DNA from 2 places in the Achromobacter sp. genome. Region 1 is predicted to be linked to the other one. Evidence: predicted binding sites of a transcription regulator. Region 1 holds the regulator's gene; the other holds the start of a gene.
What was found. The regulator HrcA, encoded in region 1, represses chaperone genes, less so after heat shock. The targets are predictions, from matches to a motif close to TTAGCACTCNNNNNNNNNGAGTGCTAA.

Region 1 (5,629 bases):
GTGGTGCCGGCGTGGCCGGCCACCAGGAATTCAACTTGTTCATTACCGTGCGCGGACGGCGCGGACGCTGCCAGCGTGGGCTCGAACTTGCCGCCTTGCATGGCCAGCGTCTGCATCGCCTGTGTGACCTGCTTGCCCAGGTCTTTCGCGATCTTGCGGCGGGCAGTGGTGAGTTTGGCGGCCGCCGCATCGTATTGCGCCTGGGCGGCTGCGGACTGGGCGCGCAGGGCATCGATGTCGCCCGCGGCCTGTAATGCCGCCAGCTCGGCGTGCAGCGAGTCGCGCAGTTCGCACAGCGCGTCGGGTTCGACGCGGAACTTGCGGGCGGTCTCGAACACCAGGCCCAGCCGCGATTCCACCTCGGCCAGGCGCTTGGGGTCCAGGTCGACGCGGCTGACGTAGTTGTTCAGGTCCGATACGGCTTCGCTGATCGCGATGCGGGCGGATTCCAGTTCGTCATGCACGCCTTGCAGGCCGGGGTCGTGCCGCAGCATCTGCTGAATGCGGTGATTGGCCGCCGTGATGCGGTGGTGTGCGGAATCGCCTTCACCGTCCAGCGCTTCCAGGATCTGCGAGGCGCCGTCCAGAAGCGATTGGGAGTGCGACAGCCGGGTGTGCTCGGATTGCAGCGAATCCCATTCGTCCGCGCCCAGCGCCAGTTGATCCAGTTCTTGAACCTGCCATTGGATGCGGTCGCGCTCGGTAGCCAGGCTGGCGGCGTCTTTCTCGGCGGCTTCCAGCTGCCGCGCCAGCGCGCGCCATTGCTTCCAGGCCTGGCCGACGGCCTGGCGCAGATCGCCGTGGCCGCCGTGGGCGTCCAGCAGGTCGCGCTGTGCGTCGGGGCGCATCAGGCTTTGATGGGCGTGCTGGCCGTGGATGTCCACCAGGCTGTCGCCCAGTTCGCGCAACTGGGCCACGGTGGCGGGCGTGCCGTTGATATAGGCGCGGCTGCGGCCCTGCGCATCGATGACGCGGCGCAGCGAGAGCTCGTCGTCCGCGTCGATCTCGCGTTCGGCCAGCCAGGCGTGCAGCGACTTGGGCGTGTCGAAGACGGCGGTGATGTCGGCGCGGGGCGCGCCTTCGCGCAGCATGCTGGCGTCGCCGCGTTCTCCCAGGGCCAGCGCCAGCGCATCCACCAGGATGGATTTGCCTGCGCCGGTCTCGCCGGAGAAAACGGTGAAGCCGGCGCCGAAATGGATCTCGGTCTGCTCGACGATGACGAAGTCGCGGATATGCAGGGTGCGCAGCATGTCGGGGCGCTTACTACTCTACGTTGTCGGTGGCTTGGGGCATCAGGTTCCAATGCAGCTTGCGGCGCAGGGTGGAAAAGAAGCTGTAGCCCTCGGGGTGCACGAAGCGGATGGTATAGGGCGCGCGCTGCACGACGATGCGGTCGCCCGGTTGCAGGTCCGACCAGGTCTGCATGTCGAAATGGACGCTGGCGCCTACTTCGACCCGGCCCATGGCAGTAAGGGTCATGTTCAGCACGCCGGTGTCGGGGATCACGATAGGGCGGTTCGACAGCGTTTGCGGCGCGACGGGCACCAGCACCATGGCGTTCATGCCGGGATGCAGGATGGGGCCGTTGGCGGACAGGGCGTACGCGGTGGAGCCGGTGGGCGTGGCGATGATCAGGCCGTCGGCGCGCTGCGTGTACATGAAGGCGCCGTCCAGTTCCACGCGCACTTCGATCATGCCGCCGCGTCCGGCGCGGTTCAGCACGACGTCGTTCAAGGCCGACGCGGAATACATCTTCTGGTCGCCCCGCCACACGCTGCCTTCCAGCAGCATGCGTTCCTCGATCTGGAAGCTGCCTTCGAGCACCCGCGCCAGCGCGCCATGCGCGTCCTGCAGCGGGATGTCGGTGATGAAGCCCAGCCGGCCATGGTTGATGCCGACCAGCGGCACGCCGAAGGGCGCCAGGTGGCGGCCCGCGCCCAGCACGGTGCCGTCGCCGCCCATGACGACGGCCAGCGACGCGTGCTGGCCGATTTCCTCGAGGGTGGCGACCGGGTATTCGGTCAGGCCGGTATTGCGCGCGGTATCGGCATCGATGAGCACGTGCCTGCCCGCTTGCGTCAGCGCGTGCGCAAGGGCTCTCAGCGGTGTGTCCAGGCCGGTGTCCTGGTATCTGCCGATCAGGGCGACGGTAGGAAAGTGCATGGATGCGTGCGTATCGAAAAAGGTAAAGCCAGAAAGCCGAAACCCGCCCGGAGGGGGCTGATTAGCCGATTATATGGGGCCGCATATCCGCTTGCGGGACAAAAATCGCCTTAATTGGAAAAGATTCCCTAAAATACCTGTTATGGATGACCGCGCACGCGCACTACTGAAAGCGTTGATAGAACGCTACATCGCCGATGGGCAGCCAGTCGGCTCGCGGACGCTATCGAAAGTCTTCGACTTGTCCCCGGCCACGATCCGCAATGTGATGGCGGACCTGGAAGAGCTGGGGCTGATCCATAGCCCGCATACGTCCGCCGGCCGTGTTCCCACGCCGCGGGGCTACCGCATGTTCGTCGATTCCTTGCTGGCCGTGCAGTCCTATCAGCTGCAACCGCACAATATGGGCGAAATGCTGTCGGCCGCCGAACCCACCCGCGCCGTCAATGCCGCGGCCGCGCTGCTGTCGAACCTGACGCAGTTCGCGGGCGTGGTGCTCACGCCCAAGCGCGCCCAGGTGTTCCGCCAGATCGAATTCATCCGGCTGTCCGACAAGCGGGTGCTGCTGATCATCGTCACCCCCGACGGCGACGTCCAGAACCGCATCTTGTTCGTGCAGCGCGATTACGTCGAAGCCGAATTGCTGGAAGCCGGCAATTTCTTCAACATGCATTTCGCCGGCAAGTCCTTCAATGCGGTGCGCCAGACCTTGTCCACCGAGCTCGCCCAGCTGCGCGAAGACATCTCGCGCCTGATGCAGGCGGCGGTGGAAGCCAGCGCCGAAGCCGCCGAAGACGGCGACGCCATGATCATATCGGGCGAACGCAAGCTGCTGGACGTGACGGACATCGCGTCCGACATGGACCGGTTGCGCAAGATGTTCTCGCTGTTCGAAAAGAAGACGGACCTGCTGCAGCTGCTGGACGTGTCCAGCCGCGCGCAGGGGGTGCAGATCTACATCGGCGGCGACTCGCAACTGGTGCCGATGGAAGAAGTGTCGGTCATTACCGCGCCTTATGGCGTGGACGGCAAGGTGGTCGGCACGCTGGGCGTGATCGGTCCCACTCGCATGGCGTACGAACGCGTCATTCCCATCGTGGATATCACGGCGCGTTTGCTGTCCAACGCCCTCAGCCACAACCAGTAGGTCCATTCAAAGCTACATCCTCCTTGCGGAGGAAGGGGAGTTTTTGTGTTTCTTCGCCTGTTCAAGTACCTGTGGCCTGAACGCTACCTGCCGGAAAGCGAGCAGGACGACCCCTTCAACGAAGATCCGCCGCCGCGCGGGCCGGGCAAGGTCGGCGTGCTGCTGGTGAACCTGGGCACCCCCGACACGCCGGACAAGGCCGGCATCAAGAAATACCTGGGCGAATTCCTGTCCGACCCGCGCGTCATCGAAATCCCCCGCTACCTGTGGAAGCCCATCCTGCACGGGCTGGTGCTGACGATGCGCCCCAAGAAGCTGGCGCCGCGCTATGCCGGGGTGTGGCTCAAGGAAGGGTCGCCCCTCATGGTCTACAGCCAGCGCCAGGCGGACGGCGTGCGCGCGGCCCTGCACGCGGCGGGCATCGATGCCGTGGTGGAATTGGGCATGCGCTACGGCAACCCGTCGATCCCCGACGCGATCACGCGCTTGCGGGCCGCGGGCTGCGAGCGCATCCTGACCGTGCCGCTGTATCCGCAGTACGCCGCCAGTACCACGGCCACCGTGGTCGACGCAGTGACCCGCCACGCCGCGCGCCTGCGCGACCAGCCCGAGCTGCGCTTCACCAAGCGTTTCCATGAAGATCCGGCCTGGCTGGACCCGCTGGCCGCGCGCATCGAATCCTTTTGGCGCGAACAGGGCAAGCCGCAGAAGCTGGTGATGAGCTTTCACGGCCTGCCGCGCTATTCGATCGAACTGGGTGACCCCTACTATCGCGATTGCATGGAATCGGCGCGCCTGTTGTCGCAGCGCCTGTCCTTGCCCCGCGAACAGATCGAAGTGACTTTCCAGAGCCGCTTCGGCACTGCCCGCTGGCTGGAGCCCTATACCGAGCCCACGCTCAAGGCGCTGGCGGCCTCGGGGGTGACGGAGGTGGATGTGGTGTGTCCGGGATTTGTGGCAGACTGTCTGGAAACCCTGGAAGAGATCAGCCTGGAATGCCGCGACGCGTTTGTCGGGGCAGGCGGCAAGCAATTCCGGTACATCCCCGCCCTGAACGACGATCCCGCATGGATCGCCGGCTTGGCTGGCATGGTGGAACGGAACTTGCAGGGCTGGCCGCTGACATCCCGGGCCACCACGGACTTGAAGGAGAAGGCGCATGCACCATGATCCCAAGAGCGGCAAGGTAGTAAAAAAGGGGACGGTTTCCACCCCCGTCGATGAGGATCAGGTCGAGCACGATCTGGACGAAGCGTTGGCCGAGACCTTTCCGGCCAGCGACCCCATCGCGATCCGGTCCGAGCCGGATGACGACGACGCGCACGTCGACCGTGCGCTGAAGGAAAGCTTCCCGGCCAGCGACCCGGTCGCGCCGGCGCAGCCCCACAAGAAGTAAGCGGCCGCTCCGCCCGGGACCCGGGCGGGCGCCGTCAGGGAATATTTCGCTTTCCCGGGCTTGAAATAGGGGTATTGGCCCCCATTCATGTCTGCGAAAGCCATTCTTTTTGGAGGATTCCCCATGACGGCACCCCACGAGCCTGTAGATCAGACGCCCGAAGTCGGCCAGAACGCCGACGCGGCCCCCGCCGCCCAGGACGCCGCACAGGCCGAGCTGAACGAGTTGCGCGCCCAACTGGACGCCGCCCAGGCTACCGTCAATGAGCAGCACGACCAGCTTCTGCGTGTGCACGCCGAAGCCGAGAACGTGCGCCGCCGCGCTCAGGAAGAAGTGTCCAAGGCGCGCAAGTTCGGCATCGAGTCGTTCGCCGAAAGCCTGGTTCCGGTCAAGGACAGCCTGGAAGCCGCATTGGCCCAGCCCGACCAGACCGTTGACACGTTGCGGGAAGGCGTTGAAGTCACCCTGAAGCAGCTGGCCGCAGCCTTCGAGCGCAATCTGCTCAAGGAAATCGCACCGGCCCAGGGCGACAAGTTCGATCCGCACCTGCATCAAGCCATTTCGTCGATTCCCAACGCGCAGCCCGCCAACACCGTGTTGCAGCTGCTGCAAAAGGGCTACGCCATCGCCGACCGGACCCTGCGTCCGGCGCTGGTGGTGGTGTCCGCGGGCCAAGGCTGATCGCGGCTCGGCACGCAATGACCGATCCCCGTTTCGATCCGGCTCAGGTCTTCCAGGTGTTCGGCATGCGTCATGTCGACACCGCGGGATTCGATGCCGCCGTGGTCCAGGCGCCGGGGTCGGATTTGCGCTGCGTGTTCCTGTGGGGCCAGGATTGCTATAACTGCAATCTGTTCAAGCAGGCGGCGTTGCTGCATCAGGAGGCCTTGTTGGGCCTGGGCCTGACGTGGTTCGAAGCCGAT
Region 2 (5,629 bases), on a different contig from region 1:
GAACATTTCCTCTTCGCGCTGCGCCACGATGGCCAGGCCCACGGCCACTCGCTGCTCGTCGCTCATCTGCCCGACCTGGCCGTCATGCACGCTGGTCAGGCTGGCGTCGAACACGGCGCGGATGCGGTCGCGGACCTCGGTGCCGATGTGCTCGGTCTTGGCCACTTCGTCGGTCTTGCCTTGCAGGTCTTCCAGCGCCACGGCCAACGCCTGGTTGCGGATGGTGCGTTCCACCGACGACAGCTGGTTCAGGCCCAGCATGCGGATCAGCGGCCGCAGGCTGATGCCGTTGATGAACAGCGTCAGCAGCACGTAGCTGGTCGTGGCCACGGCAATGAACTGGCGCGCCTCTTCGGGCACGCCGGTTTGCTCCGTCACGGCCAGCGCCAGCGCCAGCGACACGGCCCCGCGCAGTCCGCCCCACAGCATCACCACCTTGTACGGGTTGCTGACCTTGGTGCCCAGGCGGGTCAGCCCCAACAGCGGCAGCAGGCCGAACACCACGATGGCGCGCGCGATCAGCGTCGCGACGAACACCACGGCCACCAGCACCAGTTCCTGCCAATCGGCGGCGGCCATCAGCTTGGGGATCAGCATGGCCGCGAACAGGAAAATCAGCGAATTGGCCCAGAACCCGAACTGCTCCCAGGCGCTGGACAGATATTCGAAGGTGGTGGGCGACATGCGCGTGCGGCCCGTCGACCCCACGACCAGGCCCGCGATCACGGTGGCGACCACGCCCGAGACGTTCAGGTAGTGCTCCGAGATGAAGAAGGACAGGTAGGCCAGCGTCAAGGTGAGCGTGATCTCGGCCGTGGGAAAGCCGCGCAGCCACGCGAACAGGAAGCAGGCCAGCCGCCCCATCGCGAAACCGGCGATGCCGCCCCCGATGAAGTGCACGATGAAGTCGTTGAAGATGCCGCTGACGGTCAGTTCGCCGTGGCCGCTCAGCACGGCCAGCAGCACGGAGTACAGGGCGATGGACGCCGCGTCGTTGAACAGGCTTTCGCCTTCGACCAGTGTTGTCAGCCGCTTGGGCGCGCCCACCTCGCGGAAGATGCCCACCACGGCGACCGGGTCGGTCGTGGCGACGATGGCGCCCAGCAGCAGGCAGACCACCAGGCCGTAGGGCGAGATCGCGTCCAGCGTCACCCCGACCACGACCGTGCACACCACCACGGCCACGATGGCCATCATCAGGATGGGGCCGATGTCGTCCATCAGGCGGCGCACGTTCATGGACAGCGCCGTCTCGAACAGCAGCACCGGCAGGAACACCATCAGGAAGGTTTCCGACGAGATCTCGAAGCGTTCCAGCGAATCCAGGAAGTCGCCGATCCAGCTGGGCGCCCAGCCGTGCACGTGAATGATGATGCCCAGCAGACAGCCGACGATAGCCAGCAGCACCGAGTACGGCAGCTTGAGGCGGCCGGCCAGCGGTGGCATGAAGCAGACCAGTGTGAGCAAACCGGCCAAGCCGAAAACAAGAAAACCTACATCCATGGATAGCGCCGCGTCCCGATCATGAAGCGTGTGAGAAGTTTCCCAAGAATAGCGGCTTTTTTCTCAGGCTCCTGCCGGCAAACGGAGGAGAATCATTCAGAACGCACGTTTCGTTACCCCAAGCCGGCCAAGAAATATGCGCCACGCCCTGTTTTTTGGGTAATGTGCAAACGGTATCCACTTCGCAGGAGCGGCACTTGCCCCGCGTCCATTCCCTGGCCCGGCGCCAACACGCGCCCGCCATGCTCGTCCAGCTGACCGACAGCCATTTGTTCGGCGAACCCGACACCGCGATGCTGGGCGTCAATACCGATGCGAGCCTGCGCGCCGTACTGCGCCAGATCGAGGCCGACGGCAAGCACCCCGACCTGTTGATGGCCACGGGCGACCTGTCGCAAGACGGGGAAGCGGCTTCGTACCGGCGCTTTGCCGCCATCCTGGGCGAGTCCGAGGCATTGGCCCGCGCGCAGATCCGCTGCCTGCCGGGCAATCACGACCAGCCGGCCGTGCTGCGCCAGGAATTGCCGCAATGGTCGGCGCCGGTGACCGACGTCGGCGCCTGGCGTGTCGTGGCGCTGGACACCACGGTGCCCGGCTCCAATGCCGGCCACTTGCCCGACAGCCAACTGGACATGCTTGAGTCCGCCCTGGCGGACGCGCCGGGCCGCCACACCCTGATCGCGATGCATCACAACCCGATGCAGATCGACAGCCACTGGCATGACTCGATGATGATCGACAATCCGCAGGCGCTGTTCAAGCGCCTGGCCCGCTTTCCGCAGGCGCGCGTGTTGCTGTGGGGCCATGTGCATCATGAGTTCGACCGCCGCCGCCACAACCTGCGCATGCTGGCCACGCCGTCGACCTGCTTTCAGTTCAGCATCCGCGACGGCAAGCACGTGGTCGACAACATGGCGCCCGGCTACCGCTGGATCAAGCTCTATGAAGACGGGTCGATGGCCACCGGCGTGCGTCGCGTGCAGGACGCGCTGTGGCATACGGCGCTGGCGCCGGACGACGCGCAAGCCGCATAACGAGCGGGCATAAAAAACGGGGCACCAAGATATGCATGGTGCCCCGCAAGCATCCGTCTCATAGGGGAGGGGAAAGAGGAGAAGCCGAGACGGATGACAAGACTGCTAACCGAAGTTCGCGGTCTACATGAAGTTAGTCGGCGCGATCCCCATTAAGTTTCTGCAATCACGCAAAATTAAGGGCCGAATTTGTATCAATTTATTGATCGATTGTGGCGCTTGTGCCGCCGCGGCATGCCCGAGCGGCCGCGCGCAAAGAAAAGGGCCGCTTGCGCGGCCCTTCTTGCTGATTGACGCAGCGGGGGAACCCGGCGGATCAGGCGGCCAGGTTGCCGCGCATCTTCTTCAAGGCGGCAGCTTCGATCTGGCGGATGCGTTCGGCCGACACGCCGAACTCCTGCGCCAGTTCGTGCAGCGTGGCGCCACCGTCATCTTGCAGCCAGCGGGCCTCGACGATACGGCGCGAGCGGGCGTCCAGCGCTTCCAGCGCGGTGGTCAGCCCCGTGCTTTGCAACTGGTCGCGCGCAGCGCGTTCCAGCACCCGCGTCGGTTCCTGGCGGCCATCGTCGGACAGGTAGGCGATCGGCGCGTAGCTGTCGTCGTCGTCGTCCTGGTTTTCCAGCGACATGTCGCGGCCGGACAGGCGCACTTCCATTTCGCTCACGTCTTCGCGGCGTACGTTCAATTCGCGCGCGATGTGATCGACCTGCTCCGGGTCCAGCGTCTGGCCATCGGGGCGCATGCTGCGCAGGTTGAAGAACAGCTTGCGCTGGGCCTTGGTGGTCGCCACCTTGACCAGGCGCCAGTTGCGGATGATGTATTCGTGGATTTCGGCCTTGATCCAGTGCACGGCGAACGACACCAGGCGCACGCCGCGCTCGGGGTCGAAACGCTTCACGGCCTTCATCAGGCCGACGTTGCCTTCCTGGATCAGGTCGGCGTGCGGCAAGCCATACCCGAGGTACTGGCGGGCAACCGACACCACCAGGCGCAGGTGAGACAGAATCAGCTCGCGCGCCGCGCCCAGGTCTTCCTGGTCGCGCAGGCGACGGCCCAGCTCGGTTTCACGCTCGGCGGACAGGACCGGCAGGCGGTTGACCGAAGAGATGTACGCGTCGATCGTGCCAAGTGCGCCCGGATTGGCAATGGCCAACGCCAGGGCGTTGCCGGAAGCGGCCAACGAGGTACTGGGTTGTTTCATAGCGGGGGTCTCCGGAAAGCGAAGGGGTAACGACATGGATTCGATGTTAGCACTCTAGTAAAGGGAGTGCTAATTCGACTATTGCGGTGCGTCAAAGTTTCACCAGGATTATGCGTCCCTGTTTATTTTTGACCGTCCATTTGCATGACGCCTCCCGGCGGAGGGGGCCTCAGGCGCCTAGGCGGATTCCCTACCAACCCAGGCGTTTCAGGCCTTCTGCGGTGGCCTCGCCGTCCGGGCGGACGAACAAGGCGCCGCGGGGGTCCATGAACACCTGGTATTTCGCGCCATCGAACAGCGGCATATAGGCACCGCTTCCAAATTGGACATCGACAAAGGGGAACCAGTTCGGAAAACTTTTCTTCAAGGACCCCAGATCAGGGGCCGGCCAGTCATCGAGCGCGTGGACCGAACGGGTGGCCGACGCCTCGCGCGCCGTGTCGCTATAGCGCCCGGACAAGCGCTCCAACCGGTACAGCGGCGGCACGCCCGCCATCAGCGCAGGCAGCTTCCACCGCACGACCCGGGCATCGATCTGCCACTGGTCGCCGTACAGCACGTATTGCTTGGGGCTGATGCCGGGCGCCGTGGCCGTGACCTGGAACTGGCCTTCGGCCTGCTGGCGCACCTCGATGCGGGCCACGGATTCGTCCGTGGTCAGCCGGAAGAACTGGACCAGCGACAGCGCCAGCAACCCCGACACGCATCCCAACAGCACCAGCATCAGGCCGAACAGGCGCCGCACCGGCCGGAACTGGAACTTCTTGCGGCCGCGTTCGTCGCGGGGGCCGCCCCGGCCCAGCAGCATGGCCAGGCCCGGCAGCAGGACGACGACGGCGCCCAGAAGTATCCAGACAAAGGGAGCGATACCGTTGATCAAATCAGGCGTTCCTATTCAAGCTAGCCGCGGGTCCCTGCGGGCGCGCCCAGGGCGCCACGCGCCTGCCGCGGCAGGCTCCCCAGTATAGAAGCGCGTCTTCAGGCCGCCGGCTTTCCAAGCCGTTCGACGTGAAACCGGATGTGATCTTCAATAAAGGTGGAGATGAAGTAGTAGCCGTGGTCGTAACCCGCGTGGCGGCGCAGCGTCAGCGGCTGATCGGCGGCGGCGCAGGCCGCCTCGAATACGTCGGGATACAACTGCTCGGCCAGGAATTGGTCTGATTCGCCCTGGTCGATCAGGATGCCGGCGGGGAAGGGCCGCGTGAGGCCTCGCATCAAGGCCGACGCGTCGTACGCGGCCCAGTCCTGGACGTTGTCGCCCAGGTAGGCGCCGAACGCTTTCTTGCCCCACGGGCATAGGCTGGGCGCGGCAATGGGCGCAAACGCCGACACCGAACGGAACTTGCCGGGGTTGCGCAGCGCTAGCACCAGCGCGCCGTGGCCACCCATGGAGTGGCCGAAAACGCCCGTGCGCGACGCGTCGCCGGGCAGGGTGCCGCCAGTGACGATGCCATGCAGTTCGTCAGTGACATAGCTGTACATGCGGTAGTGGTCGCGCCAGGCGGGCGTGGTGGCGTCCACGTAGAAACCGGCGCCCGTGCCCAGATCCCAGCTTTCGTCTTCGCCGGGCACATTGGCGCCGCGCGGGCTGGTGTCCGGGGCAACCAGCATGACGCCCAGTTCGGCCGCCAGGCGCTGGGCGCCCGCCTTGATCATGAAGGTCTCTTCCGTGCAGGTCAGGCCCGCCAGATAGAACAGCACCGGCACCGGGCCGTGCTCGGCTTGCGGCGGCACGTAGACCGAAAAGCGCATGGGCAGGCCGATGGCCGCGGACTCATGGCGGTAGTAGCGCTGCGTGCCGCCAAAGCACCGATGCTGGGAAATGAGTTCCAAGGCCACAGGCATGGATTTTCTCCGGTCAGGGGGTGAAAAAAAACGTCTGCGGGTTAGG

Region 2: rpoH (RNA polymerase sigma factor RpoH) is a predicted target of HrcA. The motif match lies at 3,785-3,811, and genes of this name have one in related genera.

What each region holds. Positions count from the first base shown of each region.
Region 1 covers NZ_DBHKZA010000064.1:3,977-9,605, forward strand. The annotation lists gene recN (DNA repair protein RecN) at 1-1,250, opposite strand, end outside; gene ACO6D5_RS21570 (NAD kinase) at 1,264-2,163, opposite strand; gene hrcA (heat-inducible transcriptional repressor HrcA) at 2,306-3,310, shown strand; gene hemH (ferrochelatase) at 3,356-4,480, shown strand; gene ACO6D5_RS21585 (hypothetical protein) at 4,470-4,706, shown strand; gene grpE (nucleotide exchange factor GrpE) at 4,830-5,387, shown strand; gene ACO6D5_RS21595 (thioredoxin family protein) at 5,405-5,629, shown strand, end outside.
Region 2 covers NZ_DBHKZA010000037.1:23,713-29,341, forward strand. The annotation lists partial or broken gene ACO6D5_RS15415 (cation:proton antiporter) at 1-1,503, opposite strand, end outside; gene ACO6D5_RS15420 (phosphodiesterase) at 1,746-2,537, shown strand; gene rpoH (RNA polymerase sigma factor RpoH) at 2,854-3,774, opposite strand; gene ACO6D5_RS15430 (hypothetical protein) at 3,929-4,618, opposite strand; gene fghA (S-formylglutathione hydrolase) at 4,717-5,583, opposite strand.